Regions from separate parts of the Streptosporangium sp. NPDC050148 genome, predicted to be linked through region 4. Evidence: riboswitches for the same ligand, from Rfam matches in the RefSeq annotation. Region 4 holds a riboswitch; each other region holds the start of a gene.
The links. Region 4 has a riboswitch for cyclic di-AMP ahead of ACZ6RT_RS32295 (CHAP domain-containing protein). Riboswitches for the same ligand answer to the same signal wherever they lie in the genome.
Positions count from the first base shown of each region.

Region 1: it holds a riboswitch for cyclic di-AMP, as region 4 does, so the genes downstream of both, ACZ6RT_RS18220 (coiled-coil domain-containing protein) here and ACZ6RT_RS32295 (CHAP domain-containing protein) in region 4, are expected to answer to the same signal.
Region 2: it holds a riboswitch for cyclic di-AMP, as region 4 does, so the genes downstream of both, ACZ6RT_RS07455 (C40 family peptidase) here and ACZ6RT_RS32295 (CHAP domain-containing protein) in region 4, are expected to answer to the same signal.
Region 3: it holds a riboswitch for cyclic di-AMP, as region 4 does, so the genes downstream of both, ACZ6RT_RS10420 (hypothetical protein) here and ACZ6RT_RS32295 (CHAP domain-containing protein) in region 4, are expected to answer to the same signal.

Region 1 is NZ_JBVJIA010000014.1:175,708-183,398, reverse strand. Features, by position in the region: gene ACZ6RT_RS18230 (DeoR/GlpR family DNA-binding transcription regulator) at 1-574, shown strand, start outside; gene galT (galactose-1-phosphate uridylyltransferase) at 571-1,650, shown strand; cyclic di-AMP (ydaO/yuaA leader) riboswitch at 1,722-1,858, shown strand; gene ACZ6RT_RS18220 (coiled-coil domain-containing protein) at 1,862-2,836, shown strand; gene ACZ6RT_RS18215 (hypothetical protein) at 3,192-3,752, shown strand; gene ACZ6RT_RS18210 (RNA ligase RtcB family protein) at 4,298-5,416, shown strand; gene ACZ6RT_RS18205 (glycoside hydrolase family 10 protein) at 5,594-7,048, opposite strand.
Region 2 is NZ_JBVJIA010000005.1:237,731-245,421, reverse strand. Features, by position in the region: gene ACZ6RT_RS07465 (branched-chain amino acid aminotransferase) at 1-771, opposite strand, end outside; gene ACZ6RT_RS07460 (3-isopropylmalate dehydrogenase) at 946-1,992, opposite strand; cyclic di-AMP (ydaO/yuaA leader) riboswitch at 2,134-2,364, shown strand; gene ACZ6RT_RS07455 (C40 family peptidase) at 2,352-2,948, shown strand; gene serA (phosphoglycerate dehydrogenase) at 3,542-5,131, opposite strand; gene ACZ6RT_RS07445 (hypothetical protein) at 5,358-6,389, shown strand; gene ACZ6RT_RS07440 (FHA domain-containing protein) at 6,667-7,212, shown strand; gene ACZ6RT_RS07435 (MFS transporter) at 7,241-7,691, opposite strand, start outside.
Region 3 is NZ_JBVJIA010000007.1:226,477-234,167, forward strand. Features, by position in the region: gene ACZ6RT_RS10400 (putative quinol monooxygenase) at 1-137, opposite strand, end outside; gene ACZ6RT_RS10405 (hypothetical protein) at 301-618, shown strand; gene ACZ6RT_RS10410 (sugar kinase) at 721-1,668, opposite strand; gene ACZ6RT_RS10415 (DUF4253 domain-containing protein) at 2,013-2,789, shown strand; cyclic di-AMP (ydaO/yuaA leader) riboswitch at 3,009-3,154, shown strand; gene ACZ6RT_RS10420 (hypothetical protein) at 3,412-4,164, shown strand; gene ACZ6RT_RS10425 (alpha/beta fold hydrolase) at 4,249-5,130, shown strand; gene ACZ6RT_RS10430 (hypothetical protein) at 5,298-5,669, opposite strand; gene ACZ6RT_RS10435 (roadblock/LC7 domain-containing protein) at 5,693-6,073, opposite strand; gene ACZ6RT_RS10440 (DUF4388 domain-containing protein) at 6,132-7,163, opposite strand; gene ACZ6RT_RS10445 (roadblock/LC7 domain-containing protein) at 7,168-7,557, opposite strand.
Region 4 is NZ_JBVJIA010000040.1:39,562-47,252, reverse strand. Features, by position in the region: gene ACZ6RT_RS32300 (ABC transporter substrate-binding protein) at 1-989, opposite strand, end outside; gene ACZ6RT_RS32295 (CHAP domain-containing protein) at 1,795-2,511, opposite strand; cyclic di-AMP (ydaO/yuaA leader) riboswitch at 2,530-2,668, opposite strand; gene ACZ6RT_RS32290 (oxidoreductase) at 3,167-4,048, opposite strand; gene ACZ6RT_RS32285 (hypothetical protein) at 4,255-5,295, shown strand; gene ACZ6RT_RS32280 (DUF6716 putative glycosyltransferase) at 5,403-6,818, shown strand; gene ACZ6RT_RS32275 (DUF4331 family protein) at 6,925-7,691, shown strand, end outside.

The DNA.
Region 1 (7,691 bases), on a different contig from region 4:
GCAGGCCGAGAAGGAGACGATCGCCCGCACCGCCGCCGGGCTCGTCCGGCCCGCCACCGCCATCGCGCTCTCCGCGGGCACCACGACCTGGACGCTCGCCCACCACGTGGTCGACGTGCCCGAGTTGACCGTGATCACCAACTCGATCCGGATCGCCGACGTCTTCCACCGCTCCCCCAGGGCCGACCGCACGGTCGTGCTGACCGGCGGGGTCCGTACCCCCTCCGACGCGCTGGTCGGCCCGGTCGCGGTCGCGGCGGTCCGCGGCCTGCACGTCGACACCCTCTTCCTCGGCGTGCACGGGATGAGCCTCCGCGCCGGGTTCACCACGCCCAACCTGCTGGAGGCGGAGACCGACCGGGAACTGGTCGCCTCCGCCCGCCGCCTGGTGGTGACCGCCGACCACACCAAGTGGGGAACGGTCGGCATCAGCACGATCGCCGAGCTGTCCCAGGCGCACATCGTGATCACCGACTCCGGCCTGTCCGGCGAGGCACGCGAGGAGCTCGCCGCCTCGGTCGGCGAGCTGATCATCACAGAACCGCAGCAGGAGAGCGAGACCGCCACCCGATGAAACGCACCGCCACCCACCTGGCCGACGGCCGGGAGCTTTTCTATTTCGACCGGCGCGACGACGCGGACAGGGGTGCGGCCGACCTGCGCGACCTGCCGCCCCGGCCCGCCGCCTCCGAGCTGCGCTACGACCCGCTGACCGAGGAGTGGATCGCGGTGGCCGGCCACCGGCAGGGCCGTACCTTCCTGCCCCCGGCCAGTGAGTGCCCGCTCTGCCCGTCCGGTCCCGGCAACCTCACCGAGGTCCCCTCCCCCGACTACGACGTGGTGGTCTTCGAGAACCGCTTCCCCTCGTTCTCGGCCCAGCCGGGCGAGTACCCGCAGCCGGGCGGGCTGAGCGAGGTCCGGCCCGGGATCGGCCGCTGCGAGGTGGTCTGCTTCACCTCCGACCACGACTCCTCGTTCTCCCGCCTGTCGCCCGAGCAGGTCGAGCTGGTCATGGAGGCCTGGATCGACCGTACGGCCGAGCTGTCGTCCCTGCCGGGGGTGGAGCAGGTGTTCTGCTTCGAGAACCGGGGCTCGGAGATCGGCATCACCCTGGCCCACCCGCACGGGCAGATCTACGCCTACCCGTACGTGACCCCGCGCACCAGGCTGAACCTCGCGGCGGCCGGCCGCTACCGGGACCGCACCGGGGGCGACCTGTTCGCCGACGTCCTCGCCTCCGAGCGGGAGGCCGGGGTGCGGGTGGTGGCCTCCAACGAGCACTGGACGGCGTTCGTCCCGGCCGCCGCGCGCTGGCCGGTCGAGGTCCACCTCTACCCGCACCGGAGGGTCCCCGACCTGATCGGCCTGGAGTCGGCCGAGCGGGCGGCGTTCGGGCCGCTCTACACCGACGTGCTGCGCCGTCTCGACGGGCTCTTCGACATGCCGATGCCCTACATCGCGGCCTGGCACCAGGCACCGGTCAACACCGGCCGGGACCTGGCGTACGCGCACCTGGAGCTGTTCAGCATCCGCCGCGCGCCGAACAAGCTGAAGTACCTCGCGGGATCGGAATCGGCCATGGGGGCCTTCGTGAACGACGTGCTGCCCGAGGAGACAGCACATCTACTGCGCTCCATTGTCACGAGCTGATCACCGATAGGTCTCGTTTGAGGTCGCGTGACCTGGGGTTTACCACTACTATCCTTCCCACATCGGCTGTAGCAGCCGATATGCCTAATCCCAGGCGCCTCGCCCGGGAGCCGGGGAACCACCGCACCTGGGGTGAAACCACTTCGGTGGAAGGGCATCCTCCAGCCCGAACCCGTCAGCTAACCCGGTAGGCGGAAGGAGAGGAGAGTTCGTGGCGGCCTCGTCCCCCACGTTCCGTCGCCATGCCGCTCTGGTCCTCTGCGTGGGCTCGATCGCCGCGTTCACCCTCGGCGCTCCCACCGCGGGAAGCGCCGACCCCAAACCGTCCGAGGCCGAGCTCCGCGCCGACCTGGTCAAGCTCAACAAGAGGATCGACGCGCTGATCGAGACCTACGCGGCCAAGCGCGAGTCCCTCAACAAGGCGGAGAAGGCCGAGGCCGTGGCCAAGCAGAACCTGCGCAGGGCCGAGGAGGTCTACGCCGAGAACGAGAAGCAGGTCGACTCCATCGTCCAGCTCCACTACCAGAGCAGCATCGGCGGCCTGCCCGCCCTGCTGTTCGCCGACGACATCGGCGGCGCGGCGGTGATGGAGCAGCTCACCGCCGAGCAGAGCGCCCACCTGCAGGGGTTCGCCCAGAGCGTGGAGCGCAGGAAGAGGTCGGCCGAGACCGCCGCCCGCCTCACCGACGACATCGCCGAGGAGGCCAAGGAGGTCCAGGAGCGGCGCGAGGAGGCCGAGGACCTGATCGAGGAGATCAAGGACAAGCTCGACAAGCTGGTCCCCACCGGTTCGGGCCGCCGCTCCGACGGCAGCTGGGCCCCACAGCTGCCCACCGGCGCCGACAACATCACCGACCGGACCCGGATCATGCGCGAGGCGATCAAGAGGCGCTTCGACCTGCCGTACTCGGTCGGCTGCTACCGGGCCGCGAACGACGGCGGCGAGCACCCGCTGGGCCGCGCCTGCGACTTCATGATGAGCACCGGCGGCACGATGCCCACGGCCGCCAACCTCAGGCTCGGTGACGAGATCTCCGCCTGGGCCATCAAGAACAAGGCCAGGCTCGGGGTGAAGTACGTGATCTGGCGCCAGCGCATCAACCACGGCTCCGGCTGGAGGGCCATGTCCAACCGCGGCGGCGTCACCGCCAACCACTTCGACCATCCGCACATCTCGATGTACTAGCGCTGCGACGGACTGACCTGCGATTTCTCGGCCACCTACACCTCTTGGGGCATGTTCAGGGCACTTCGTCCCGTCGCCCGTGCGTCTTCGACCGTCTGTTTCGTGCGGTCCTCGCCGGAGGCGCCGGGTGCGCGCAGCGCCCGCAGGGTGACCCCGGGACCGGCGTGATAGCACATTCCGGCTCCGTAGGCCATGTCCCGTCCGGGATGCTCGGCCCGGCGTGCGGGGGGTCGATCCGCCGAACGGCACATGGGAACCGACGGGGCCCGGCGGCAGGGTTGAGGCATGGCGGCACGGCACCCTTTCCGGGATCGCCGGAGCAGGCCTCACCCTCACACCTCAAGGAGCCGTTGACATGAGATCCGCAATGATCCGGGCAGGGGTCACCGCCGTCGCCCTGTCGCTGGCCACGGTCGCGACGATCGGTACATCGGCCTCGGCCGCGTCGCCCGCGACGAGCAAGGACCCCCGGTGGCACGTGTCCGGCACGGCGAAGATCCACTTCGAGCCGGCGGCCGACGACGACATCACCTTCACCATCACCGCACGCGGCGTCTTCACGGAGGCCGAGGGCATCGTCAAGGTCGACCACTACCTCGCCGACGGCAACGGCGGGGGATTCGAGGCGGAGGTGGACTGCCTCGTGGCGGGTGGCCCGGTCGCGACGGTGACCGCCGTCATCACCACCTCCACCTCGTTCCCGGTCGGTACCCGGGTCGCGGTCAGCGTGTACGACGGCGGGACGGACAGGTCCGGCGGCGGTCGTGATCGGATCGGCTGGAACTGGTCGGTACCGACCGGCACGGTGCAGCCCTGTACGGCTCCCGCGACGTTCGCCACCGTCGAGCGGGGCGGGTTCACCGTCGTCGGCAAGGGCTGGCCCACACCTCCCGCGCAGACCGGCACGGGGAGGTAGCGCGCCACGGCCGGCTCGTCCGCATGCCGCACGGGCGGCGTTCACCGAGCCGGTACCGCGGTAGGGCCGGGTTCGGCGACCGGTGGTGAGAGGGTGGTCCTCACCTGACCGGGCCGGCGAGCCGTCTCGGCTCGTACCGCATCGCCTCCACCGGAAGGCCGGATCCGCCGGTGCACGTGCGGGCATCCGGCGGGGTCCCGGTTCGACGGTCTCCGGTGGACATACGGGCCCGTACGTGTCCGTACGGCCGAAAACCGCTTGCCCCGGGGGAACGGGCTCGGGGAACGTGGTGTCCATGACGCTCTGACGGACGGTCCCCTGTCGCTCCTGTCACCCCCAGTCATCCCGACATGTCACGGCGCCGGCTCGTTCCGCGACGCCGTCATCCCGTATGCCCCCGCCAAGGTAAGAGAGCCTTTTTGTCCCAGCAGCCCTCCCAGCAGCCCTCCCGGCGGGAGTCCCGGGAGTCCCCGCCGCCCGCCGCGGCCCCGGGTCCGGCCCCTGGTCCGGAGCCGGGTCCGGGTCCGGGTCCGGCCACCGTCAGTGTGTTCGCCTCCCCCGCGAGCTGGATCGAGTCCGACGCCCTCGCGCAGTGCCACCAGGTGGCCGCGCTCGACGGCATGATGCACGTCGCCGCCATGCCGGACCTGCACCCCGGCAAGGGCGCCCCCATCGGGGCCGCCATGACCTCCACCGTGCTGTACCCGTTCCTGGTGGGCTCCGACATCGGCTGCGGCATCGCCGTGTTCCCCATCAGGCTGAAACGCGCCGTCCCCGAGAGGCTCGCCGCCCGCTTCCCCGACCTCGATCGCGCGCTGGACCCCGAGCGGGACGCCGGCGACCCGGCCTGGGCCGTGGTGAAGGGCGACATCCCCGCCGGTCACGCCGAGGGCCTCGGGACGGTCGGCCGGGGCAACCACTTCGTCGAGCTGGCCCGGATCGGGACCGTCTTCGAGCCGGGCCACGCGAGCCGTCTCGGACTCGCCGAGGGCGACCTGGTCCTCGTCGTCCACAGCGGTTCCCGGGGGCTGGGCGAGCGGATCCTGCGGGCGCACACCGAGGTCCACGGCGCGGGCCCCGCCCCCGACCCCGGCGCCTACCTGGCGATGCACGACGACGCCGTCCGCTGGGGGTCGCTCAACCGGCGGCTGCTGGCCGCCCGGGTCGCGCACGCCCTGGGGGCCGAGCCCGCCGAGCCGCTCGTCGACCGGTGCCACAACCTGGTCGAGGTCCGCGACGGGCTCTACCTGCACCGCAAGGGGGCGGCGCCGGGCGACGGGTGCGACGTGCTCGTCGCCGGTACGCGAGGCACCCCCTCCTACCTCGTGGCCGCCCACGCCGGGCCGGACGCCGGGCACTCCGTCGCGCACGGCGCGGGCCGCAAGATGTCGCGTGCGGACGCCCTGCGCCGGGGCCGGGCCAAGCACACGGTCGAGGAGCTGCGCCGCACGCCGGTGGGGTCGCTGGTGGTGTGCGGGGACCGCCAGCTGCTCTTCGAGGAGGCGCCGACGGCCTACAAGCGCATCGAGCAGGTGATCGCCGACCTGGTCGCCCACGACCTGGCCACGCCCGTGGCCGCCACGATCCCCCTGGTCACCTACAAGACGGCCGACCTCGGGCCCGCGCCCCGGCGGGACCGGCGCCGCGAGCGAGGACGGCGGTGAGCGTCCACCTGCTCCTGTCGGCCGGGCGCGGCCCGGCCGAGTGCGCCTGGGCGCCGGCCCGGCCGCTGCGCCGCCTGACGGTGCGCCGGCTCCGGTGACGGCCGTTCCCGGCCTGGCCGGTCGCCTTCAGGCGGAACGGCGCCGGGGCGGCGGTCGTGGCCGCCCCGGCGCCGGGGGTCATCGCGCGGTGGCGCTGTTGCAGGTCACGGCCGGGGTGGCCGCGGTGCCGTTGGCGGTGAAGCCGAAGGTGGTCGACTGGCCCGCCGCGATGGTGGCGTTGTAGGGGGCGTTACGGACCGTCACCGTGGAGCCGGACACGCTCGCCTCGCCGTTCCACAGGCTGCTGACGCTCTGCCCGCCGGGCCAGGTCCACCGCACGGTCCACCCGTTGACCGGCGCGCTGCCCGCCCGGACCGTCACGGTCGACTGGAAGCCGCCCGACCAGCTGTTGGTCGTCGCGATCGTCGCCGAGCACTCCCCCGTACCAGGGGTCGGAGTCGGGGTGGGCGTGGGTGTGGGGGTCGGGGTCGGGGTGGGGTCCGGGTCCGGGTCCGCGGCGTTGAGGGCGTCCAGCACGGCGTTGTAGGCCGGCTTCTTGTTGCTGCCGCTGAACAGCAGCGGGGTGTCACCCGAGCGCCAGGAGTCCTGGTCCCGTACGCCCCAGACGGTGATGCCGGTGCAGCGCGGCACGGCCAGGCAGTCGTTGGTGACGCTGGCGTAGGTCGTGGGAGAGGCACCCTGGATGTCCAGTTCGGTGATCTGCACGTCGACGCCCAGGGCGGCGAAGCTGGAGATGGTGGTGCGGAAGTTGCTGTTGTAGGGGCTGCCGCTGTTGAAGTGCGCCTGCAGGCCCACGCAGTCGATCGGCACGCCGCGGGCCTTGAAGTCGCGGACCATGTTGTAGACGCCCTGGGTCTTGGCCCAGGTCCAGTTGTCGATGTTGTAGTCGTTGTAGCAGAGCTTGGCGGCCGGGTCGGCGGCGCGCGCGGTGCGGAAGGCGACCTCGATCCAGTCGTTGCCGGTGCGCTGGAGGTTGGAGTCGCGACGCCCGCCCCCGCTGTCGGAGAAGGCCTCGTTGACCACGTCCCAGGCGTAGATCTTGCCCTTGTAGTGGTTCATCACGCCGTTGATGTGGTCGATCATCGCCTGGCGCAGCGCGGATCCCGACAACGCCTCCATCCAGGCGGGCTGCTGGGAGTGCCAGGCCAGAGTGTGACCGCGGACCCGCTTGCCGTTCTGCACGGCCCAGTTGTAGACGCGGTCGGCGGCGGTGAAGTTGAACTGGCCCCGCGCGGGCTCGGTTGCGTCGATCTTCATCTCGTTCTCGGCCGTGACCATGTTGAACTCACGGTTGGCGATGGTCGTGTACGCCGAGTCGCCGAGCTTGCCCGCCGAGATCGCGGTGCCGAAGTAGCGGCCGCTCTGGGCCGCGGCGGCGCCGAGTGTGCTCGCCGCGGCGCTGACCGAGGCGGTACCGGCGGTGCCCGCGGAAGCGGCGCCGGCCGCCACCGGGCCGGTCACCGCCGTGAGCGTGCCGAGCACGAGGGTGCCGAGGGCACCGGCGACCAGGGCCCGGCGAAGACCGCCGAGGGGCCGGCGGGTCCGGGGTGGGGGTATGGCGTTCGTGCCCATGTCTGAGCCTCCATGACCGAAGTGGGGGAAAGTGGGAGGAAGGGGTGCACGCAGGGCGACGCCGCGCCGCTGTCGTCGAACGCACACCATGAGGGCGTCGCGGTCCGCCGGAGCCTTCGTGCACCACCACCGAGCACGGCCGGACCGTTTCAGGGCCTAGTCTGGAAACACTGCCGAAACATGTCAAGGTCCGACTGAAAATTTCGGCCCCCGGGTGCGTCTGCCCGGCCGTCCCGCTCCGCGGCGCATCCTCTCTCCGGCCACCGGATGCGGCGGGACGGCACGTCGACCGGCCGGATGACCTCGTCCGTGAAACATTCATCACCGGGCTACTCCCTGGGGTGGTCGGCGACGCAGTTCGGCCGCGCGGTCACCGGGCCGTCCGGGAAGGACCGCGACCGGCCGCTTGACGGGGCCTCGCGCCCTCCTGTTTACTCCGGCGCACCACCACCTCCCCCGTGAGAACGGGGTTCTCGGCCGCACTCGCCGGCGCTCGCGGGGCCGGCGAAGGCGGCCACGACGCGGGCCCGGCGGCCGGCACGACACCATGCCCACGTCAGGCCCACGTCAGGGCCCTGTCAGGTCCTGTCAGGTCCCTTCAGGTTCACGACATGTCATGGCGGGTCCACGGCGGGCACCGCGT
Region 2 (7,691 bases), on a different contig from region 4:
CGGGGTGAGCAGGCGGTCGCCGTAGACGAAGAACAGGTTCATCCCGCCCATCTCCTCGACGTGACGGTGCTCGACCGCGTCCAGCCAGACCACCTGGTCGCAGCCCTGCTCGACGGCCTGGCGCTGGGCCACGAAGGCCCCGGCGTAGTTGCCGCCGCACTTGGCGGCCCCGGTGCCACCGGGGGCTGCGCGGGTGTACTCGGTGGAGAGCCAGACCGAGACGGCCTTGCCCCCGCCGAAGTAGGCCGCGGCCGGTCCGGCGATGACCATGTACCGGTAGGTCCTGGAAGGGTAGTTGACACCGAGCGCGGGCTGCGTGGCGATCATGAAGGGGCGCAGGTAGAGGCTGTGCCCCGGGGTGGTGGGGACCCAGTCACGGTCGGTCTGGACGAGCAGCTCCAGCGACTCGACGAACGTCTCCTCGGGCAGCTCGGGCATGGCCATCCGCAGCGCCGAGGCGTTGAACCGGGCGGCGTTGGCCTCCGGCCGGAAGATCACGATGGCGCCGTTCTCCTGGCGGTAGGCCTTGAGACCCTCGAAGAGCTCCTGCCCGTAGTGGAAGACCGAGGTCGCCGGGTCGAGGACGAGCGGCCCGTACGGCGTGAGCCGGGCGTCGTGCCACCCCTCCCCCTCGGTGTAGTCGATGGAGATCATGTGGTCGGTGAAGACCTGGCCGAACCCCGGGCTCGCCATTACCTGCTCACGCTCGTCCGTGGTGCGAGCGTGGTCGGAGAGCTGCACGTCGAAGCTGAGCTTCTGAGCGGTGGTCATGACGCGGATCCTTCTCTTGGTGTCTGGCTTACCCTTGCGTCCATTCTGCGTTGGACCGGGTAACGGGAAACTACTGCATCGATAGCGAAAACCGTCAGCGGGGCGGAAAAACCAAAACGCGCCCGGCGGCTCGGTGAGCCGCCAGGCGCGTCTGGGTCGAGGTGGGCGGCTTCCTCAGCCGGCTACTCGGGCGGTGATGTCGTCGCCGATCTCGCGGGTGGTCCGGCCGGTCCGGCCGGTCGGCCGCTCGGCCAGGTCGTCGGCGACGGCCCGCTCGACCCGGACGGCCTCGGAGTCCAGGCCCAGGTGGTCCAGGAGCATGGCGACCGACAGGATCGTGGCGGTCGGGTCGGCCTTGCCCTGGCCCGCGATGTCGGGGGCGCTGCCGTGGACCGGCTCGAACATGCTCGGCGCGGTGCGGTCGGGGTTGACGTTGCCGCTGGCCGCCAGGCCGATGCCACCGGCGATCGCCGCGCCGATGTCGGTGAGGATGTCACCGAAGAGGTTGTCGGTGACGATCACGTCGAAGCGCCGGGGCTGGCTGACGAAGAACATCGAGGCCGCGTCGACGTGGCAGTAGTCGGTCTGGACGTCCGGGTACTCCCGGCCGACCCTCTCGACGGTGCGGGCCCACAGGTCACCGGCGTAGGTGAGCACGTTGGTCTTGTGGACCAGGGTGAGCCTCCTGCGGGGACGCGACAGCGCCTTGTCGAAGGCGTAGCGCACCACGCGCTCGACGCCGAAGGCGGTGTTCAGCGACTCCTGGGTGGCGATCTCGTGCGGGGTGCCGTGGCGCATGACGCCCCCGGCTCCGGCGTACGGACCCTCGGTGCCCTCGCGGACGACGATCATGTCGATGTCCTCCGGCCGGACCCCGCCCAGCGGGGTCTCCACCCCGGGGAAGAGCTTGACCGGCCGCAGGTTCACGTAGTGGTCGAGCCGGAAGCGGAGCTTGAGCAGCAGGTCGCGCTCCAGCACGCCCGGGGGCACGCTGGGGTCGCCGACCGCCCCGAGCAGGATCGCGTCGTAGCCGCGCAGCTCCTCCAGGACGACGTCGGGCAGCGTCTCACCGGTCTCGTGGTAGCGCTTGGCGCCGAGATCGTAGGTGGTGGTCTCCACCTTCGTGCCGACCGCTTCGAGGACCTTCAGCCCTTCGGTGACGACCTCGACCCCGATCCCGTCCCCGGGGATGACCGCCAGGCGGATGTTACGCGAATCCATGGGGTCACCCTACCGGGCCGTCTCGGTGCTTGAACACCGGTCTCACGCCTCGGACGGAATTTCCCTCGGGGACATCTGATCACTTTGCCCGTCTTTATCCTGTGTTGACCGTTTCGTGAGGTTTCGTTATGGTCCTCACCGTTCACGTTGATGCCTAATTCGTACGGATCATCCCTTATCGATGCGTACGGAGCCGGGGAACCACTCTTTCCGGGATCGTCCCGGGCCCCGGGAACCCCGCTCCCGACCGGAGCGCGTTCCCGGCCGCCCGCGACGGGATCCCTCGGGGCGAATCGGCGCGCCCGCGCGCCGTAGGGCGGCCTCCACGCCCGAGCCCGACAGCTCACCCGGCAGGCCCTATGGAAGGAACGACCCTGTACGGCAAGATCTGTTCGCGCGTCGCGTCCGTCCTCGTCGCCGGGACCGCGGTGTTCGCGACCCCGGCCACCGCGCTGGCCGCCTCGCCCCTGCCCGCCCCCGCGCCTCCCGCGCTCGGCATGCCCGCCCTGAAGGGCGCCCTGCGGGCCGCGTCCCTGCGTCCCGCCTGGCAGAAGGCCCTGAGCTGGGCCATGTCCAAGCGCGGCACGCCGTACGCGTGGGGCGGCACCGGCCGCGGCGGCTTCGACTGCTCCGGGCTGATGCTCCGCGCCTACGGGGCCGCCGGGATCGCGTTGCCCCGCATCGCCTCCGAGCAGTACGAGGCGTTCTCCAGGAAGATCGCCTGGAAGGACCTCAGGCCCGGGGACCTGGTCTTCTTCCGGGGTCTCGGGCATGTCGGAATGATCACGAAGCCCGGGTACATGGTGCACGCCCCGCGGAGCGGGGACGTGGTCAAGGAGGAGCGGCTCGCCTCATGGCGGCGCGCCTCCTTCGTCGGCGGGGTGCGCCCCGACCCCGAGGGGGTCGAACTGGCCGAGCGGATCGAGCACGCGACCGGATCCGCCGTCGGCGGGTGAGCCCCCGCGGCTCCGCCGCGAGCGTCGCGGAGCCGTCCGCCCCGGCCGGCCCGGCCCGGACCGGCGCACGGCCGTGACCGGGCAGGTGGCCGATAGGTGGCCGACAGGGTCAGCGGGTGGGCGCGCCACCGTTGTCGCGGCGGTCCAGGGCGGTCTGGATCGCGTCGGCCGCCTCGTCCTCGTTCTCGTCCGGGCGGTTCCAGGAGTACATCTCGTACATGGTGAGTCTCGTCTCGGTCGCGGGTGAGCTGTGAAGGTGGCCGAGACTCCGGTCAGGACTCGGACCGGGCCCGATGCCCCGGTCCGGGTCACGGACCGGTGGGCGGAGGGCTCGGAGCCGGCGATCGCCACGGCACCGTGGCGGGCCGCCGGCCTGCCCTGTCAGGCCCCGCCGCGGCGGGTGCGGAGTGCGAGAACACCCGGCGCATCTTCATCAGGTTACCCGGTGACGAAAGGGTCGTCTCGCCCCGCGTACACACTTCTCACATGTCGAGACGGCGAGCGGGTGCCGGCCCGGTCCCGGACGGTCCGTCCGGGAGCGGGCCGCGGCGCGCCGCGGCCACCCACGAAGGGGACCCGGCGGACCGGGACGGTCAGTCGGTCAGGTCGACCGAACGGCCGCTGTCGGCACCGATCTCCGCGCCGATCTGGTCGACCACGTCGGCCGGGATGGCGGTGTCGACGGTGAGCGCGATCAGGGCCTTGCCGCCCTTGACGTCCCGGGCCACCTGCATCGAGGCGATGTTGATCGAGTGGTCGCCCAGGATGCGGCCGACCACGCCGACGATGCCGGGACGGTCGGTGTAGGTGAAGAACGACAGGTGGTCGGTCGGCTCGATCTCCATCTGGTAGCCGTTGACCTCGACGATCTTCGTGATCTGCCTCGGCCCGGACAGGGTGCCGGAGACCGAGACCGCGCGGCCGTCGGCGAGCACGCCGCGGACCGTCACCACGTTGCGCCAGTCGGGGCTCTCCGAGCTGGTGATCAGCTCGACCGTGACACCGCGGTCCTTGGCCAGCAGCGGGGCGTTGACGTAGGTGACCGAGTCCTCGACCACGTCGGTGAAGACGCCCTTGAGGGCGGCCAGCTCCAGCACCCGGACGTCGTGGGAGGCGATCTCGCCGCGCACCTCGACGTCGAGCCTGGTGGCGACCTCACCGGCGAGCGCGGTGAACACCCGGCCGAGCTTCTCGGCCAGCGGCAGGCCCGGCTTGACGTCCTCGGCGACGGCGCCGCCCTGGACGTTGACCGCGTCCGGCACGAACTCCCCGGCCAGGGCGAGCTTCACGCTCCGCGCGACCTGGGTGCCGGCCTTCTCCTGGGCCTCGTGGGTCGAGGCGCCCAGGTGCGGGGTGACCACGACCTGGTCCAGCTCGAAGAGCGGGCTGTCGGTGACCGGCTCCTTGGGGAACACGTCGATGCCGGCGCCGGCGACGCGGCCCTCCTTGATCGCGGAGTAGAGGGCGTTCTCGTCGATGATCCCGCCGCGGGCGACGTTGATCAGGCGCACGTTCGGCTTGACCTGGTGCAGCTCCCGCTCGCCGATGAGGCCGATGGTCTCCTTGGACTTGGGCAGGTGCACGGTGATGAAGTCGGCCTCGCGCAGGGCCTCCTCCAGCGAGACCAGGCGGACGCCCATCTGCGCGGCGCGGGCCGGCTGCAGGTAGGGGTCGTAGGCGATCAGCTCGACGCCGAACGGCTGGAGGCGCTGCGCGACCAGCTGGCCGATCTTGCCGAGGCCGAGGATGGCGACGACCTTCTCGTCCAGCTCCACGCCGGTGTACTTCGAGCGCTTCCACTCGCCGCCCTTGAGCGCGGAGTGGGCCTGGGCGACGTTGCGGGCGGAGGCGAGGATCAGGGCCACGGTGTGCTCGGCGGCACTGGTGATGTTGGAGGTGGGCGCGTTGACGACCATGACGCCGGCCTTGGTGGCCGACTCCACGTCGACGTTGTCCAGGCCGACGCCGGCGCGGGCGACCACGCGGAGCCGGGGGGCGGCGGCGATCGCCTCGGCGTCCACCTGGGTGGCGCTGCGCACGATCAGGGCGTCCACGTCCGCGAGGGCGGGCAGGAACTGGGCGCGGTCGGCGCCGTCGGTGTGGCGGACTTCGAAGTCCGCGCCCAGAACCGCGAGACCGGCCTCGGAGAGTTCCTCGGCGACCAGTACGACGGGCTTGTTCACAGGCAGATCCTTACTAGGCGGTGAGGTGCACGGACCTCACGTAGTCTATCGGCGCTTGTGAACGCGTTCACGAGTGTCCCGCGATCCGAGACGGGGTAGGCCGTGACCGGGGGGCGCTACCCGCCGCCGTCGCATCCCATGCCTGCAAAATTCAACTTGGTATTGATCCCAAGAAAACTTCGCGATTACCCTGATAAGCCGTGGTCCACTACCTATCGTTCCTCATATGAGCATCGGGAACCCCGCTCTCGGCACCGTGCTCGCCCAGCACGGCGAGCCGCACCGGCTGCTGGCCGCGCTCGCGGAATGGGGACTCCTGGTCGCCGTGCGACCCGACCGCTCCGTCGTGCTCGGCACGACCCAGGCGGGTGAGCGTGTCCTGCTCGGATACACCTCGGCGGACACCTACGCGCGGCACCGTGGCAGCCACTCGTTGTCGGCCTGCGACGCCGACACCGTCCTCGACATCCAGCGCGTCACCGGCGTGCGGGAGATCGTGATCGACGCGGCCGGGCCGGCCGCCGCGGCCGTGCCGATCGAGGACCTCCAGCGCTACCTGCTCTCGACGCGCAGCGGGCCCACCCCCGCGCTGTCGAGCGCGACCCCCACCGCGTACGCGACCGGGGCGATGGCCACGGTCTCGCGTTCGGCGCCCGCGCTTCCGCGGACCGCTCCCCCGGCGGCACCGCAGAGCCCGTACCCGCAGGCTCCCTCCGCGCCGGGCGCGTACCCGCAGGGCACGCCCTCCCCGGGGGCGTACCCGCAGACCCCTCCCCCGGCGGCCCCGCAGGCCCCGTACCCGCAGGGCCCCTCGCGGCAGGCCGCCTCCCCGCAGGGCCGGCCGCGGACCCCCGTGCCCGCCGCGCCCGCCGCCTCGTGGATCCCGGCACCCCGGCCGCACCTGTCGGGCCCGATGCAGATGGTGGACCCCGGCTACCGCCGCTGCGACCACCCGATCCTGCCCGCGCTGCGCGCCGCGATCTCGCACCTGCTCGTCGACTACCCGCTCGTCCACCACGTGTGGATCTCCGAGGCCAGCACCTCCTCGGGCGCCCCGGGGATCATGCTGCACGTCAAGGTGCACATGTCGGCGGCCGAGGACGTGGTCAGGGACATCCACCGCGGGGTACGGGCCCGGCTGCCGCAGCTCGCCGCCAGCGAGGCGCCGATCCTGATGGCCAGGGTCGCCGACGCGCGCAGCGAGCAGCGGATGATCGAGCTGGGCGCCCACGTGGTCTGCGCCGACGTCACCGACTGACACCGACCGGCACCGGCCGACCCGGCCGACACCGGCCAGCCCGTCGGACCCACGGCGTCCACGACGCCTCCTGTCCGCGTCGACGCGTGCCGTCCCTGCGCGTGCGGGGGCGGCGGGTCCAAGGTTTCCGGGATCCGGCAGGAGACCGTGCGCGGAGAAGTTTCCGCAGCGTGTGCGCGGTCGCCCGCACCGGTCCGGATGATCGTGCCGGACGGGTCCTCGGCAGGAGATCCGCGTATTCTGGACAGGTTCCGCCCTCGGGGCGGATACTCGGAGGATGAGCTCGACGCATCCCCCGGCCCGCGCCTCCGACGGGGACCGCGATCGTGCGATCAGCGAGCTCCGTGATCGTGCCGTCGAGGGACGCCTGTCGCACGACACCTTCCTCGGCCGGGTCGACATGGCCCTGCGCGCTCGCAACCAGGGCGAGCTCGACAACCTGGTCGCCGACCTGCCGCAGCGCGGCCGGTTGCGCCGCATCGTCACCGAGGCCGTCGCCTCGGCCTCCGATTTCACCAAGCGGGTCGAGTCGGCCTGGCGGCGCCCCCGGATGCCCCGGCTGGCGCTCCCCGGCGACGGCAGGACCCGCTACGTGGTCGGCCGCGGCTCCTCCTGCGACCTGGTCCTCGCCGACCTGACCGTCTCGCGGGTGCACGCCGAGCTCCGCCGCGACCAGGAGGGGTGGATCCTGGTGGACCTGGGCTCGCTCAACGGCACCCGGCTGAACGACTGGCGGCTGGTGGGGCCGGCGAAGGTCCGGCCCGGTGACGTCGTCTCCTTCGGCGACTGCGGCTTCCTGATGGTCACGCCCCAGGTGCTCTGACCCCGAGGCGCTCCGGGCCCGGGTCTGCTCAGCCGCCCTGGGGCCCGGCGGCCCCGGCCTCGGCGAGCCTCTCGGCCGTCAGGGTGTAGCGGGTGACCAGCACGATGCTGACCCCCATCAGGAGCGCCGGCAGCAGCGTGGTGCCGTACAGCACCGCCGTGGTCGCCGATTCGGGCTGGGCGACCGGCGTGGAGGGGTTGGACTCGACGAACCCGGTCGCCCCGAGCAGCCAGCCGAGCACCAGCGCGCCGAAGGCGAAGACCACGGTCTCGGCCGCCGTCCACAGGCCGGTGAACACCCCGGCCCTGCGCTTGCCGGTGACCAGGGCGTCGTGGACGATCACGTCGGAGAGCATCGAGAACTGCAGCATCTGGAACCCGGCGTAACCGATGCCGACCAGGAGCACGCACACGTGCGCGTACACCGGGCCGAGCAGGCCGGAGAAGACCATCGCGACGGTGCCCGCCATGAACAGCGCC
Region 3 (7,691 bases), on a different contig from region 4:
TCGACGAGGTCGGCGCCGAGCGTGAAGTCGAGGCAGCCGGACGCGGCGCGGGCCTGCTCGACCACGGGCACGCACCCTCGCAGGTAGTCGTCCCGGGCGTCGGGGTCGACGCGGATCCAGCCTGAAACAATGATCATGCCGCCACCCTATGGCCCGCCACCGACAGGATCACCGCCGGACCGGAGCCGGTATGCAAGGGCTGACGCTTCCGTGCCGGTCGCGCATATCGGGCGCCCGCGGGGCACGTAGGATCCGACGGCCGGGCAGGTACGGCAGAGACGAGGACGGCGAGGGCGCGGTGTGAGTTTTGATCTCGGAGTCTGGCTCGGAACCGAACCGCTCACCGCGGCCGAGGCCCTCCGCCGGTACCTCCTCCGGACCGGGAGCGAGATCGCCTGCGGCGAGCCGAGCCCGGAGGTGGCGGCCTTCTACGAGGAGCTGACGTCGGTCTTCCCCGACCTGACCGCCGAGAACTACGCGACCTCGCCGTGGTCCGAGCCGTTGAGCGTGGGGGAGGACTTCGTGCTGATGAGCGCGGTCTTCCCCCGGGCCGGGGAGGTGTGCCGGGTCGTGCTGGAGATGTCCTGGCGGCACCCGCTGGTGATCTTCGAGCCGTAGGGGTGCCTCACGGGCCGTCGCGGGCCCTTCGCGTCGTACGGCGCGACGAGCCGGTCGGCGCCGGTCGGTGCGGGTCGGTGCCGGTCGGCGCGGTGAGGCCGCTCAGCGGCTGACTGCGTCGCCGGACGGGCGCAGCAGGCCGAGGTCGGAGCGGCGGGGGAGGCTCTCCCAGTCGCCGTCGGCGGTGACCGCGAAGGCCCCGGCGGCCGACGCCGTGGCCAGGCGCTCCTGTGGATCGGCTCCCGCGAGGGTCTCGGCGATCCAGCCCGCGGCGAAGGCGTCCCCGGCGCCCACCGGGTCGACCTCGGTGACCCGGTGCGGCTCGGCGTGCCGTACGACGCCGTCGGAGAGTTCCATCGCGCCCAGCGAGCCGCGCTTGACGAGGACGTGGCGCGGGCCGAGGTCGGCCAGGGCGCGGGCCAGGGCGAGCTGGTCGTCGCCCTCCACGACCAGCCGGGCCTCGGCCTCGGTCGCGAACATGACGTCCACCGTCGGGACGATCTCCCGCAGCACGGCGGACGCCTCGGCGGGCGTCCACAGTGCCCGGCGGTAGTTGACGTCCATCGACACGGTCACCCCCGCGTCGCGGGCCTCGGCGATCGCGGCCCGGACCGCCTCGGCGGCGGAGGCCGACAGGGCCGGGGTGATGCCGGTGACGTGCAGCACGCGGGCCGAACGGATCATCGAGGTGTCCAGGTCGGCCGGGCAGAGCCGGGATCCGGCGCTCGCCGAGCGGTAGTAGCGCACGTCCACCACCTCGGCCGTGCGCCTGCTCTTGATCATCAGGCCGGTGGGCGCGTCCGGGTCGACCCGCATCCCCCGTACGTCGACGCCCTCGCCCGCCAGCGTCGAGCGGAGCAGTTCCCCGAACTCGTCGTCGCCGACCCTGCCGATCCAGGCCGAGCGCCCGCCGAGCCGGGAGACGCCGATGGCCACGTTCGACTCCGCGCCCCCCACGCCCAGCCCGAAGTCGCGGGCGTGCCTGAGCGGGCCGGTGCGCCGCGCGCTGAACAGTGCCATGCTCTCGCCGAGCGTGACCAGGTCGGTCATGGAAGGGGCTCCTCACGCAGCGGGGTCGGTGATCGGTCGTACCCGGCCGCCCGCCGGTCCTCCCGGGATGATCCGGTACGCCGAATACCAGGTCAAGGGAGTGGATAGCGCTTTCTCGCGGCCATCGAGCAGCATAACGTCCCCTACCGGACGGCCGTCGAGCGGCATGGATCTTCCTCTAATTTTTGCTCGGTCCAGGGCACAACTGTCCCTCGGGGTGCTTGACAGGCCAAAATTGATCCGTGGTCAGGATCGGATCGGTAGAGATGAACGATTGCGAGCAGGGGAAGCTTCCGCCCGTTCTGCGCCAGTTGTTCGCCGACGGAGCCGACGGAGCTCGCGGGATGAGCGGAGGTGAGGGCAGGAGGCTCTCGGTGGACCTGCCGCCGGGTGAGCTGGTCTGGCCCGACCCCGGTTACGCTCAGCTCGCGATCCGTCACCGTCCGGCCTTCTGGCTCAGCGAGGTGACGGTCTCGGGGGAGTACTGGGCGCGGCTGCGGGCCGAGCACGAGCGGTCGGGGCTGTGGCCGGTGCTGCTGGAGGACTCCGTCCAGCCCTGGTCGGCCGGTCAGATCGCCCCGGACGCGGCGGCCGAGATCGACAACTACCACGTCGAGGCGTTCATGGCCGAGGTGTGGTCCGACTGGATCGCCAGGGCCCACGTCGACCAGCTCGAACTGCTCGACCCCTTCGGCCCGGAGTGCCCCGGCCCGGCCCCCGCGGGCAGGCTCGCCGCCGACCCCGGGGTGGTCGCGGACTGGTACGCGGGGATGGTGGCCGAGCGCAGGACGCCGCTCGGGCTCGTCGCGGTCGACCGCGGTGCCGACGCCCTGGCCGTCATGGGCTGGCAGGGCGCGCTGAACCACAACGAGTGGATGGTCCCGCTCGCGGCCGTCGTGCGCAGCTGGGAGGACAGGTTCGGGGTGCGGGTGGTCGGGATGGGGTTCAACACCCTCGACGTCAGCGTGGCGGCCCCGCCGACGACCTTCGAGCACGCCCTGCAGGTCGCCGCGGAGCACTGGACGTTCTGCCCCGACAGCATCATCCAGGGCGCGGGGACCCTCATCGACTACGCAGAGCAGATCAAGGGCAGGAACGCCTGGTCGTTCTGGTGGGACTGAGCCGTCCCGGGGCCGGGGGGCCGCGATCCCCGTAGCGGGCGGGCCTGTGGGGCCGCGAGACGCCCGTCCGAACAATCCCGGATGTTGAGTGCTTTAGAGGACTTTTTGCCAACAAGGTAGATCTTCTGGGGTTTTCGTGGTCTTTGCTTTGCTTTGTCTGGTTCTCGTGGGTAGTGTCCCCTGTTATCGGCCGGTGACCTGCCCTTCACAAGAGGGAGCGACCGCCCGACGTCGAATCCCGCAGGCCGGATGCCGCGGGAACCGGGGACCCATTTTCCGGGGTGAATCCGCCGCTCATGCGGCGGTAGGGCAACTCCACCGCCCGAACCCGTCAGCTAACCCGGTAGACGAGATGGAGAGGAGACCCCCTCATGGATGACCGCGTCACCGCGTCGGTGCACCCCCTGTCCGCGCCGACCACCTGAACCTTCCCCTGCCCCCCGTCCCCCATCCCCCGTACCTTTCGCGCCGCGCCTGATCGCGGCATTTCCAGGCAGCGCTCTGCGTAACGACTGGTTCGTCCGGTTACGCATTTTTTCCGACAGCGCGCCCTCGCCCGTGCGCCCCTTTTCGGCGTGTCGCACGCGGTAGCCCCGTTCCCTCGCGAAAGAGCCTTTCCCCCATGAGCCTCTTCTTTGGCATGCACAAGAACCGCCTGGCCGCCGCCGCCCTCGTCGGGGTGAGCGTGCTCGCCTCCGCGGGCGTCGCCTCCGCACTCCCCGCCTCTCCGTCCCTCGCCGCCGCCACCACCTCCGCGGTGAGCGGCCCCGAGGACGGCGTCGAGGCCGTCCTGCTCCACGGATCCACCCGCGCCTCCTACTTCTGGGACGACTCCTCCGGCCGCGCCGGGGACACCGGCCTGCCGGCCAGTGGCAAGCCGATGCAGAAGGGCATGATCGCCAGCCCGAGCTGGCCGCTGCTCACCGAGGGCTACATCCTCTACAAGGGCAAGCGGGCCAAGTTCTTCGTCGGCGACCGCGGCCCCGGGGTGCCCTCCAATCGCGGCATCATGCTCGACATCGACGCCAAGACCTTCGCCGACCTGACCGGCGGCACCTTCAACGCCGGCACGCTCGGTGTGGACGGCAACGGTGGCATGGGTCACATCGACGTCGAGTACGTGATCACCCGGTGGGGCGACGGCGTGGGCAGGAAGAACCACCCCGTGGCCTTCTCCACCGGTGCCTGGGGCCGCAAGGACCCCAACCCGGCCGATCCGCCCAAGACCGTGCTGGCCAAGTCCGGACGGCCGAAGAAGGTCACCGGGACCGAGCAGGTGAGCGCCGCGCCGATGTCGGCCAAGCCCAAGGTCATGGCCGAAGCCCTCTCCGCGGCCGGGCTGAGCGTGCGGGAGCCGGGCGCCGTCGTCTGGTAGCCGGTCGTCGCGACCGGCCCCGCCGGTGCCGGATCCTCTACAGAATGGCATTCTGTTTCGCAGGATCAACACGGTAGGAGTGCCATGACGACTCTGCGAACCCGGGCGAACGGCATCGAGATCGCCTACGACACCTTCGGCTCCCCCGAGGACCGCCCGCTCCTGTTGATCATGGGACTCGGTTCCCAGATGATCCACTGGGACGAGGACTTCTGCGGGCTGCTCGCCGGGCGCGGGCACCACGTGGTGCGTTTCGACAACCGTGACGTCGGTGAGAGCACCCACCTGCACGAGGCCGGAGCACCCGGACCCGGCTGGAACGGCCGGGTCCCCTACCTGGTCGGCGACATGGCCGACGACGCCGCGGGGCTGCTGGAGGCACTCGGCCTGGACTCCGCGCACGTGGTGGGCGTCTCGATGGGCGGGATGATCGCGCAGTCGCTGGCGATCCGCCACCCGCACCGGGTGCGCAGCCTCACCTCGATCATGTCCACCCCCAGCCCGCGGGCGGCGCCCCCGACCGAGGCCGCGATGGCCGCGCTCATGTCGCCGCCCTCGCCCGACCGCGAGGCGGCGATCCGGCGGGCCGTCGCGACCTGGGACGTCATCGGCTCACCCGGTTACCCGGCCGACCGCGAGCGGATCGCGAGGGTCGCCGCCCTTAGCTACGACAGGGCCTACGACCCGCCGGGCACCGCCAGGCAACTGGCCGCGATCATGGCCTCCGAGGACCGCGCCCCGCTGCTGGCGAAGCTGACGGTGCCGGCCCTCGTCCTGCACGGGGAGGACGACCAGCTCGTCCCGGTCTCCGGGGGGATCGCCACGGCCGAGGCGATCCCCGGCGCGCGCCTGCTCACCTTCCCCGGCATGGGCCACGACCTGCCCCGCGAACTCTGGACGGCCTTCGCCGACGCGATCGAGGAGCTCACCGGCTCCGCCGACCAGGCCGCCGCCGCGGCACGCTGAGGACCCGGCGTCCCGGGCCCGGGACCGTACGCCCCGGGGCCCGGCCGCCGACGGACGACCCGTCGACGAACGACCCGCCGGCACACGGGCTCCGGGAACACGGACCGCCGCAACCCGGACCGCCGGGACGTGCGCCCGGGACGCGGATCCGGGACGCGCCGGGAGGTTCAGACCTCGATCTTCTCCTCGATGCTCCGGAGGGTGTGCCGGGCGAGCGCCAGGTTGGACCGGTTCCGGTCGAGGGCCAGGTACATGAAGAGACCCTTGCCGTTCCGGCCGGTGAGCGGGCGGATCACGTGGTACTGCGTACCGAGCGTGATGAGGATGTCCTCGATGCCGTCCTTGAGGCCGAGCGAGTCCATGGTCCGCATCTTGGCCTTGACGACCTCGGTGTTGCCGGCCGCGGCCACCTGAAGGTCGAGGTCCTTGGAACCGCCGAGCGCGCCCAGCGCCATCCCGCTGCCGTAGTCGACGATCACCGCGCCGATGGCGCCGTCGATCGCCATCATCTCCTTGAGAGAGATGTCCATGTTGCCCATTCCTGCCTCCGCTCACTGGATGTTCACTGGGATATCGACGTACGCGAGGTGATGGCGGCCAGCCGGGCCGCCGTCTTCCTGCCCTCCAGCCTGAGCAGCCCGAGGTTGGTCCCCGGGCGCGCCAGCACTGTGAGGACGATCGTGGGGCCGGCGGCGTAGAGGGCCGCGTGGCCGTTGGTGCCGGAGATCAGCGTCTCCTCGAAGCCGCCCTTGCCGGTCATGCCCGTCATCCGACGGCTCAGGGCCAGCAACGCGGAGGAGAGCGCGCCGGTCTGCTCGGTCTCGTCGTCCAGGTCGCTCGCTATGGTCAGGCCGTCGACGCTGCTCGCGATGCTCCCGTCGACGTCGGGGATGCGCTCGCGCAGCAGCGCCATCTCACGGCGTACCTGCTCACGCAGTTCCACCGGCACCCTCCTTCCGATCAGCTTCGGTGTCCGCAGCCTTATCGGCATCGAACCGGGCTCATGTCAGTGCCTCCAATGCGTTCCTGAGCCGGATGAGCAGGTTCACGTCGGCCGGGTCCCCGTTCGCCCTGGGCAGCCACTCCGCCGTCCGCGTGGAACCCGCCGGGGCGTGCGGGATGTCCGTGGCGCCCCTGGCCCGCCTGGGCAGCGAATCCCGCGCGTCGGGCTCGCCGGGAACCTCGCCCGACCCCGACCCCGACCCCGACCCCGGAGCCGAACCCGGACCCGGAGCGGCGCCCGGGGCCGGAGGCGGGGCCGGAGGGGGAGCGGGAGTCGAGGCCGGTCTCTGGAGCAGTCCCGAGGAGGCGAGCTGCCGTACGGCCAGCAGCACCGAGTAGGCGGGGCGGCCCAGCCTGCGGGCCAGCTCGGCCGGGGTCGCGGTGCGGTCCGCGCCGACCAGCACCTCCCACTGCAACGGGCTCAGCATCACCCGCTGGGCGCCGATGCGCCGCAGCGGGACGACCGGGAGCGTGTCCAGCTCCGCCGACGGCCAGGTCCGTTCCAACCGTTCCCTCCTCCGCTCGCACTCCCGAAGCAGGCCGGTCACGTCGACGTGCCACTGCGGCCCCAGCCAGTGCCGCTCCCCGGGCCGGAACCGCGGCCTGCCCGTGGTCGTCCCCAGCAGGAAGTACGCGGCGTCGAGCACCGCGCTCAGCACGCAGAACTCCAGCTCGCCCCTGGTCAGCAGGCCCTGCTCGACCAGCCGCTCTCCACCGGAGACCAGAGGGCCGCGGGCCGTCCCCTCCCGCAGCTCGGCCGCGGCGGCGCGCCTGACGCTGCGCAGGAGCCCGGCGGGGACCCCGGCGCCGGTGACGAGCAGGTCCTCCAGCCGGGGGGCCGCCGCGCTCTGGGCGTAGGTGACCCGTCCGTCGGTGAGGTAGAGGACCCCCGCCCGGCCGAGGCGGAGCGAGCCGGTGGCGCGGTCGGCGGCGAGCCCGTCGAGGACGCCGAGGACCCCCTGGGCACTGCGGGCGCTGGGGGTACCGGTAGGGGTACCGGAGGTACTGCGGACGCTCTCGACGCTCGGCACGGGCTCACGTCGATGTCAGACGGCCGGAGAGCACCTGGAGCCGGTGCCGGGCCAGCGCGAGGTTCGAGCGGTCCCGGTCGAGCCGGACGTAGATGACGAGCGGGCCGTCGAAGGGCGTCTCCAGCGGCCTCAGCACGTGGTGGCCGCCGTCGGTGGTCACCATCATGTCGTCGATCCGGACCGTGCCGCCGGGGGAGACGACGGCCAGCCCGTCCAGCGTCGCGCGCAGGGTCTCGTTCAGTCCCGCGGCCGACCTCTCCACGCCCTCCACGCCGGTGTGACGGCTCGCGCCGCCGGCCGCCACGGCCGTCCCGCTGGTCTGGTCGATGAGGATCGCGTCCAGGGCACCGGGGATGGCCATCACCTCGGTCAGGCAGTCTTCGATTCCGAGCACGTGCTCTCCCTCGCCGGTGATGTCACGCATCGCCCGGACAGCGTAGGGAAAAGCACGGGGAATACTCCGGCTCATCAGTTGATATGGCCGGAAAAGACATACGATTCATTAACCGGGTGGGAAAAGACACACTC
Region 4 (7,691 bases):
GAGCCGCCCCAGTTGCCGGCACCGCCGGGCACCGCCGCGACGTCCCACTTGCCCTTGTTGCCCTCACCGGCCGCACCGGAGACCACACCGAGCATCCAGGCCGGGCAGCCCATGGTCGCGAAGCCGCCCTTCTTGATGGCGGCGTTCCACGGCGGGGTGAAGGACGCGAGCTTGGCGGTCAGGCCCGCCTCGCTGAAGCTCTTCACCGTGTCGAAGGACGTCTTGATCGCGGGGTTGGTCTCGATGACGAGCTGGTTCTGCTTGTCGAAGTAGGCGACGTTGCCGTTCTTCGGCGCCTCCTGCGACAGGATCACGTTGTAGAGCGTGTTCGGGCCGTCGAGGAACTTGGGGTCGCTCTTGCCGGGGTTGGCGGCCTGGAACTTCTTGCCGACCTCCATGAAGGCGGCCCAGTCCGGCCAGAGCTTGCCGACCTCTTCGCGGTCGGTGGGCAGGCCCGCCTTCTCGAACAGGTCCTTGCGGTAGCACATGGTCATGCCGCCGATGTCGGTGCCGAGGGCGAAGAGCTTGTTGTCGGCGTTGATGCCGTTGTCCCACTTCGCCGCGGGGAAGTCGGCCTTGCGGCTGTCCAGCCCGTACTGGGCCAGGTCCGTGAAGAACTGGGGACGGGCCTTCATGAGGCCCATCGCGCCCTCGTCGAGGGCGATGATGTCGGCGGCGCCGCTGCCGGCCTGCAGACGCTGGAGCAGCTGCGGCAGGTAGACGTCCTCGAACCGGTCGGTCAGGTTCTGGTACTTGACCTGGATGTTCGGGTGAGCGGCGTTCCAGGTCTCCACGGCCTTGTCATAGCCGAAGTTCTCGCCACCTCCGAAGGTGTGCACGGTGATCGTCACCGGCTCGGCCGCGGCGGCGGAGGAACCGCCGGCCGCGGGCTTGGCGGGCTCGCTGGAACCGCACGACGTGATGGCCAGGGCGGTGGCCGCCATGACCGCTACGGCGGCCAGCTTGCCCTGCCGCTTGTTGTTCAACATTCCGGACCCCTCTCAGGTGGTCGCCCGAATCATTGGGAGGTGACATCGCGTACCGGTCCCCGACAAACGCGGCCTCACGATGCGGTCTTTCCTCAATGTGCTTTGGGAGCGCTCCCACGAAGAGTGGACGATGGGCAACCAGGACGTCAATAGACCGAAACTCAACCGTTACATGGAAGGCGTTTTGAGGGTCCTGGGGCGCCTAAATGGTGATATACATCCCATATGGGGTTTTGGGAGCGCTCCCATCACACGGGCATACAGTCAGGGCATTTCGCGCTCCTACCACGAACCGGCACCGGACGGGACCACCGCGCGGCGGACCCCGCGCGTGACCGTGCGCGACGTCCGGTCGTGTACGCGGCCTCGTGACGGCGTACGCCGCCTCGTGACGGCACGCTGCGGCACACGACGGCCCGCGGCGGCCCGTGGCGGGGCCGGGCGGTGATCGTGCCCGGCGCGCGGCCGCACGCGCGCGGGACGGCATCCGCACGGGAGACACGGAGGACGCGGGGACGCCGGAGACGCGAGGACGCCGGAGACGCAGAGACGCCGGAGATGCAGGGACGCCGGAGACGCCGGCCCGTACGCGATCGGAGCCCTCGTGCGGGACGGGCGGGCGCCGGAGGTATGACGAGGCCCGTCTCCCGGCCTGGCCGGGACGACGGGCGGATGGACGGGGGTGTGAAGGGGGAAGGGGGGAGGGGGTGCGAGGGGTCTGACACGTACCCTGACAGGGTCCTGGCGCGGACCCCGTCGCGTGAGTCCGTGAGCCGCGTGAGTCGCGGTGCCGGCCGGGGCCGGATCAGCCGGCGTAGACCGGGTAGCCGAAGCCGGCGACCTCGGACATGGGCCGGACGAGCTGCTCGACGTTACCGTTGCCGGTGTTGCCCTCGATCGTGGTGATCGTGCCGTCGCCGTTGTCGTGCTTCACGAAGCCGACGTGGTCGATGCCGTCGATGCTCTTGCCGCCCTCCCAGTCGAAGTAGACGACGGCGCCGGGGGTGGGGGTGGTGCCCCAGTGGCCGTTCTGCGCGAACCACTTGGCGTGGGTGACGGTGTAGGCGTCCCAGCCCATCGTGGGCCGGATGCCCGCCATCTCGCCGACCCAGGACACGAACATCGCGCACCAGGGGGCGTTGGCGTAGCCGTAGATGTTGCCTCCGTCGCGGGCGGCGGTCTCCTGGGCGCGGGGGGAGGACATGTACCACTGGTGGAACTTGGTCCCGCCGCCCATGGAGTTCTCGCGGACGCCGATCTGCTGGGCGGCCAGGTTCAGCACCTGCGCGGCCGTGACCTTGGGAAGCCGCTGGGCCACGACCTCCAGGGGGGTCCTGGCGGACCCGGAGTCCGAGGAGACCTCGGCGGTCTTGGTGTCGGCGGGCGGGGTGTTCAGCGCGCCGTGGCCGTCGGCCTGGGCGGCGGGGCCCATGACTCCCGCGGTCAGTGCGATGGAGGCGCCGAGGGCGATTCGTGCCAGGCGGGGGATGATGGGGGTGGGGGTGGAGCGGTGCTCGGTCATATGGGGGTTCGACTCCTTGCGTCGCTTCCATTCCGCCTACCGGGTTAGCTGACGGGTTCGGGCTGGGAAGTGCCCTACGACGCACGTATGCGTTGATTCACCCCAGGAACGTGGTTCCCCGGTTCCGCAGACCTCGCGGATTCGGCGGCCGTGCTCACCGGGGGCGGAGGGGGTCCGCCCAGGTAAGACGCGGTCGGGCAATGTGACGGCAATGCTCAGACCTTGGTAGACCCAGACATTTGCCATGAACGGGATGAACCTACGTCATCCGGTCAGACGATTACAAGCAGGACACATTGCCTTCTCATGGTGATAGGGCCTGGTCAGAGGGGTAGAGGATGCCGTTCCGCGCCCCCGGGAGGGGAGTGGATCACCCTCCCCGCGGGTCGTCCCATGCCCTCGCCGTCGCCCGGACCTCTTCGGGGCGGTGACTGGAAAGCCCGGTGTCCCCGGCGATCCGGAGATCGGGTCCGCGTCCGCCCGCCGTCCGGCCCGGTGGTCACGGGACGGGAAGGGCCGGTCCCCGGGCGACTCTTTACCTACCGCCTTTGTCGAACTGGCCTTCGATGGTAAAAACTGCGGGGGAGGCGGACGATCTTTCCTAAAGTCTTCTCAAAACCTCCTCAATGCCCTGTTCAAGCGGGGAGGCGGCCCCTCACGGCAGCCGCCGGGTCTCCCCGAACCGCACGCCGGTCATCTCCTCCGACACCTCCCACAGCCGCGCCGCCACCTCCGGGTCGGTCGCCCGGGCCGAGGGGCGCAGCACCTTCGGCCCTGGGCCGATGTACTGCCCGCCCGTGACCTCGGGGGAGGTGGCGGCGTACAGGGACGGCAGGGCGCCCTTGGTGGCCGGTTGCAGCACCAGGCGCATCAGGGCGTTGAGGGGGCGGGTCAGCACGCCCGTCTTCAGGATCCCGGTCGCGGTGGTGCCCGGGTGGGTCGCCAGGCTGAGCAGGGTCGCCCCCGAGGCGTCGGCGCGGCGCTGCAGCTCCAGGGTGAACAGCAGGTTGGCCAGCTTGGAACGGCCGTAGGAGGAGAACCTGCCGTACCGGCGTTCGAGGCCCAGGTCGTCGAAGTCGATCGTCCCGACGGAGTGCGCGTCGCTGGAGACCGTGACCACCCGGGCCGCCGGGGCGGCCAGCAGGCGCGGCATCAGCAGGCCGGTCAGCGCGAAGTGCCCCAGGTGGTTGACGCCGAACTGGGTCTCGAAGCCGTCGGCGGTCGTCCCCCGGGGCATCGGCCCCACCCCGGCGTTGTTGATCAGCAGGTCCAGCGGCTCGCGGACGGTCTCGGCGAAGGCGCGCACCGACCGCAGGTCGGCCAGGTCGAGCGCCCCCGCCTCCACCCGGGCCCCCGGCACCTCGGCCCTGACGGCCTCCAGCGCGGCCCTGCCCCGCCCGGGGTCACGGGCGGCCAGCACGACCCGGGCGCCGTGCCTGGCCAGCTCCAGCGCCGTCGGCAGGCCGATGCCCCCGCTGGCCCCGGTGACGACGGCCGTGCGGCCGGTCAGGTCGGGAACGTCCTCGGCCGTCCACATGGCTCGCCCCTCTCCGGTCCCGCACGGCCCTGCGACCCGCGCGGCCGACCCGCCGGTGCCCGGCGTGGATCTTCAGGTACGGGCAGTGTACGGAACGGCCAGGCGCCCCGCGCGAAGCCACGCAAGATCACAAGTTGGCGCGCGTGGTCCGCTGTTCACCCGCAGTTCCCGGACCGGTAAGGCCACCGGGTTACGGTGTGGCGGTCGTGAACGGGTCATCGCCCGGCGTGGAGGACGGCCGAGACCACGCGCGGGAGCAGGGTTCGGCCGTCGCCTGGGTGGAGTCTCCGCTGCAGATGCTCTGCGCCGTGGAGGCCCATCACGCGGGGCTGCTCGGCCCCCGCGGCCACCTCGTGCCCAGGGCGGGCCTGCGCCCCCTGGCGGTGACGGGACGCGAGCTGAGACGCCTGGGGCTGCCCGAGGGCCTCGAACTCGCCGAGGCCCGCCCGGACATGCCCCGGCCGCCCCGGGGACGCACCTGGGCGCTGGGCGACGCCTTCTCCGGCAAGGTCCAGTTCCGCTGGCTCACCGCCTCCCCCGGCCGGGTCGTGATCGTCGACGACGGCCTGGCCACGATCAGGCTCCTGGAGCTGATCACCGGCAGGCCCGGCACGCCCCTGCTGCGGGCACGCGGCGGGGCCGGGCGGCTCAGGACCGTCCTGGGCGTGGCGGCCGGACTGCGGCTGCGCGCCGCCGCCCGTTCCGGCCGGCTCTCGATCTTCACCGCGCTGCCCGTCGCCCCCGACCTGGCGAAGGCCGTACGGGCCAGGGGGATCGAGCTGGTCACCCACGACTTCGCCTGGCTGCGCTCGCAGCCGCTGCGCAGGCCCCGCCCGCAGGAGCGGACCGTGGTCCTGGGCACCTCGCTGGTCCGCAACGGCCTGATCCACCGGGAGCACTACTTCACCTGGCTGGCCGGGCTGGGCGCGGACGGGCCGGTGGCCTACTTCCCGCACCGCCGCGAGGACCCGGGCGACCTGGCCCGGGTCGCCGAGCAGCGCGGGATCACCGTCTACGACGGCGGCATCCCCGCGGAGCTGACGCTGCGCGGCCTGGCCGCCGAGCAGCGGGTGCTGAGCCTGCCGTCGACCGCGGTCACCTCCCTGCGGATCCTGCTCTCGGCGCGGGGCGTGGCCGTGCGGACGGTGGACGTGCCCGACGAGTGGTGGACGGCCGAGGCGGCGCCCTCGCTCCGCTCCCACCTGTCGATGTTCGCCCATCACGACACCGGGGTCGCCGGACCATGAGCCGCCCGCCCGGGCCCGGGAGCCATCGGGCCGTGACGCGATGACACCGTGACGCCACGATCCCCGCGGCCCGGAGCCCGGGGATCGGCCACCCGCGAGCGCCTGCGGTGCCGCGTTCCCTGTCCACGTACGACACCGGGGGAGACACCCCCGGCTGGAGGTTCTCGTTGAAGGTCCTGGCCGTGGCCGACTCCGACTCCTACCTGAAGTGGGCGGCCTGCCTGCTGCGGGGGCTGCCCTCGGGCTGCACGACGGAGCTGGCGGTGATCCGCACCCCGATCGTGCCGTCCCCGGCGCAGATCCAGGCAGCCGTCGCGGGGTCGGCGGCCGAGCCGCCCGTGCTCTCGGCCCGCGCGCTGCGCCGGGCCGCCGAACGGTTCAGGCCCGACGTGGTACTGGTGGCCTGCACCGGGCCGGTGGTGGACGTGCTGGTCGCCGAGGTGCTGGCCGGGCTGCGGCCCCGGCCGGTGTTCGCGTCGGGACTGCCCGGCATCTCCATTCCCGCCACCGAGAAGGCGTGGCTGTTCCGCAGCGGGTGCGAGCTGTTCGTGCTGCACAGCGGCCGGGAGGTCGAGGAGTTCTCGGCGATCGGCCGGGCGCTGGGCGGGGGCGGCCAGGTCGGCCTGGCCCGGCTGCCGTTCCTGCACGGCACCGGTGGCGCACCCGGCGGGGGAGCCGTCGCGGGAACCGGAACCGTCGCGGGAACCGGAATCGGAACCAGGACCGGGACCAGGACCGAGACCGGAACCGGGGCCGGGGCCGCAATCGAGGCCGGGGCAGGGGCCGTGATCGGGACGGGTGCCGCCGTGCGGCCCGCCGTCGTCGGCCCGCGCGACCGGGTGGTGTTCGCCACCCAGGCCAAGGTGCCCAGGCGCAGGGAGGAGCGCGAGAGCGTCCTGCTGGCCCTGGCCGAGCTGGCCCGGCACCGGCCGGACCTGGACGTCGTCGTCAAGCTCCGCGCCCTGGACACCGAACGCCAGACCCACAACGAGCGCTACCACTACATGGGCCTGTGGCGGTCGCTGGTCGAGCAGGGCCGGGTGCGGGACGACGCCGTACGGTTCGCCACGGGCCCCATGCACGAGCACCTGGCCTGCGCGGCCGGGTTCGTCACCGTCAGCTCGACCGCCGCGCTGGAGGCCATCGCCGGCAAGGTGCCGCTGCTGGTGCTCTCCGACTTCGGTGTGAACGCCGAGATGATCAACCTGGTCTTCGAGGACAGCGGGCTGCTGGGCACCCTCGACGACCTGGCCGCCGGGCGCTTCCTGGACCCGGACGACGCCTGGTGCAGGGCCAACTACTTCCATCCGGGCGCCGACGACGACTGGATCTCGCGCATGGTCTCCCTGGTCGGCCAGGCCCGCTCGGGACGGCTCGTCCCGGCCCGCTCCCTGCTGGACGGCCCCCAGTACGCCGCCGCCCGCCGCCGCGCCCGGATGCGCGTGGAGGTCCCGCCGAACGTGCTGCGCGCCGGGTACCGGGCCAAGCGCCGGATGCGCCGCTACCTGCGGGCCCTGCGGTGAACCCCGTACAGGCTTGAGCCGATTTTGAACGTCCGCGCTCGTGTCGTCCGCGCCGAAAACGGTGAGGGTCCCTGAGGAGAAACCGGCGGAATCCAAAGGCGGGCCCATGTCGCACCATCTCGACTCCGAGCAGGCCCGCCAGGACGGCCGGCTCGACATCACCGACCACTACGTCTTCCGCGGCGAGACCGGGACCGTCTTCGTCCTCGACGTGAACAGCTCCCTGTCGGGGTCCGGCACGCGGCCGGGGTTCCATCCGGAGGCCCGCTACGAGTTCAAGATCCACCTGGACGGCTCGGCGGCCGAGGAGCTCACCTACCGGGTGGCGTTCGGCGAGCCCGCCCCGTCCGGTGAGCAGGGCCTCACCCTCCACGTCCTGACCGGCCACGGCGCCCGCGACGACAGGGCGGCGGGCGAGCTCCTCGCCGAGGGCCGGACCGGTGAGACCGTCTCCGGCCCGGACGGCCTGCGGCTGTGGGCCGGGCGGGCCCTCGACCCGTTCTACGTCGATCTCGCCCAGGTCCGCGCGGTCAACCTCGCGGTCAGGAACGGCGCCCGGGTCGAGACGCCGGGCTGGGAGCCGGGCGCGGCCAAGAACAGCTTCTCCGGCTCGACCGTCCACTCGATCGTGCTGGAGGTGGCCGACCGGGACCCGCGCCTTGGCACCGACCGGCGCATCGGGGTCTGGGCCACCACGAAGCTGGCCACCGACGCGGGCGGCTGGTGGCAGGTGAACCGGGAGGGCCGCCCGATGATGTGGCCGATCTTCCGTCCCGACGACGGCGAGCGGGCCGGTGCGGCGAACCGGGTCCACCCCGCCGACGAGATGGGGGCCGAGAGCGAGAACATCGCGCGCCTCGTGGCCGCGGTCGC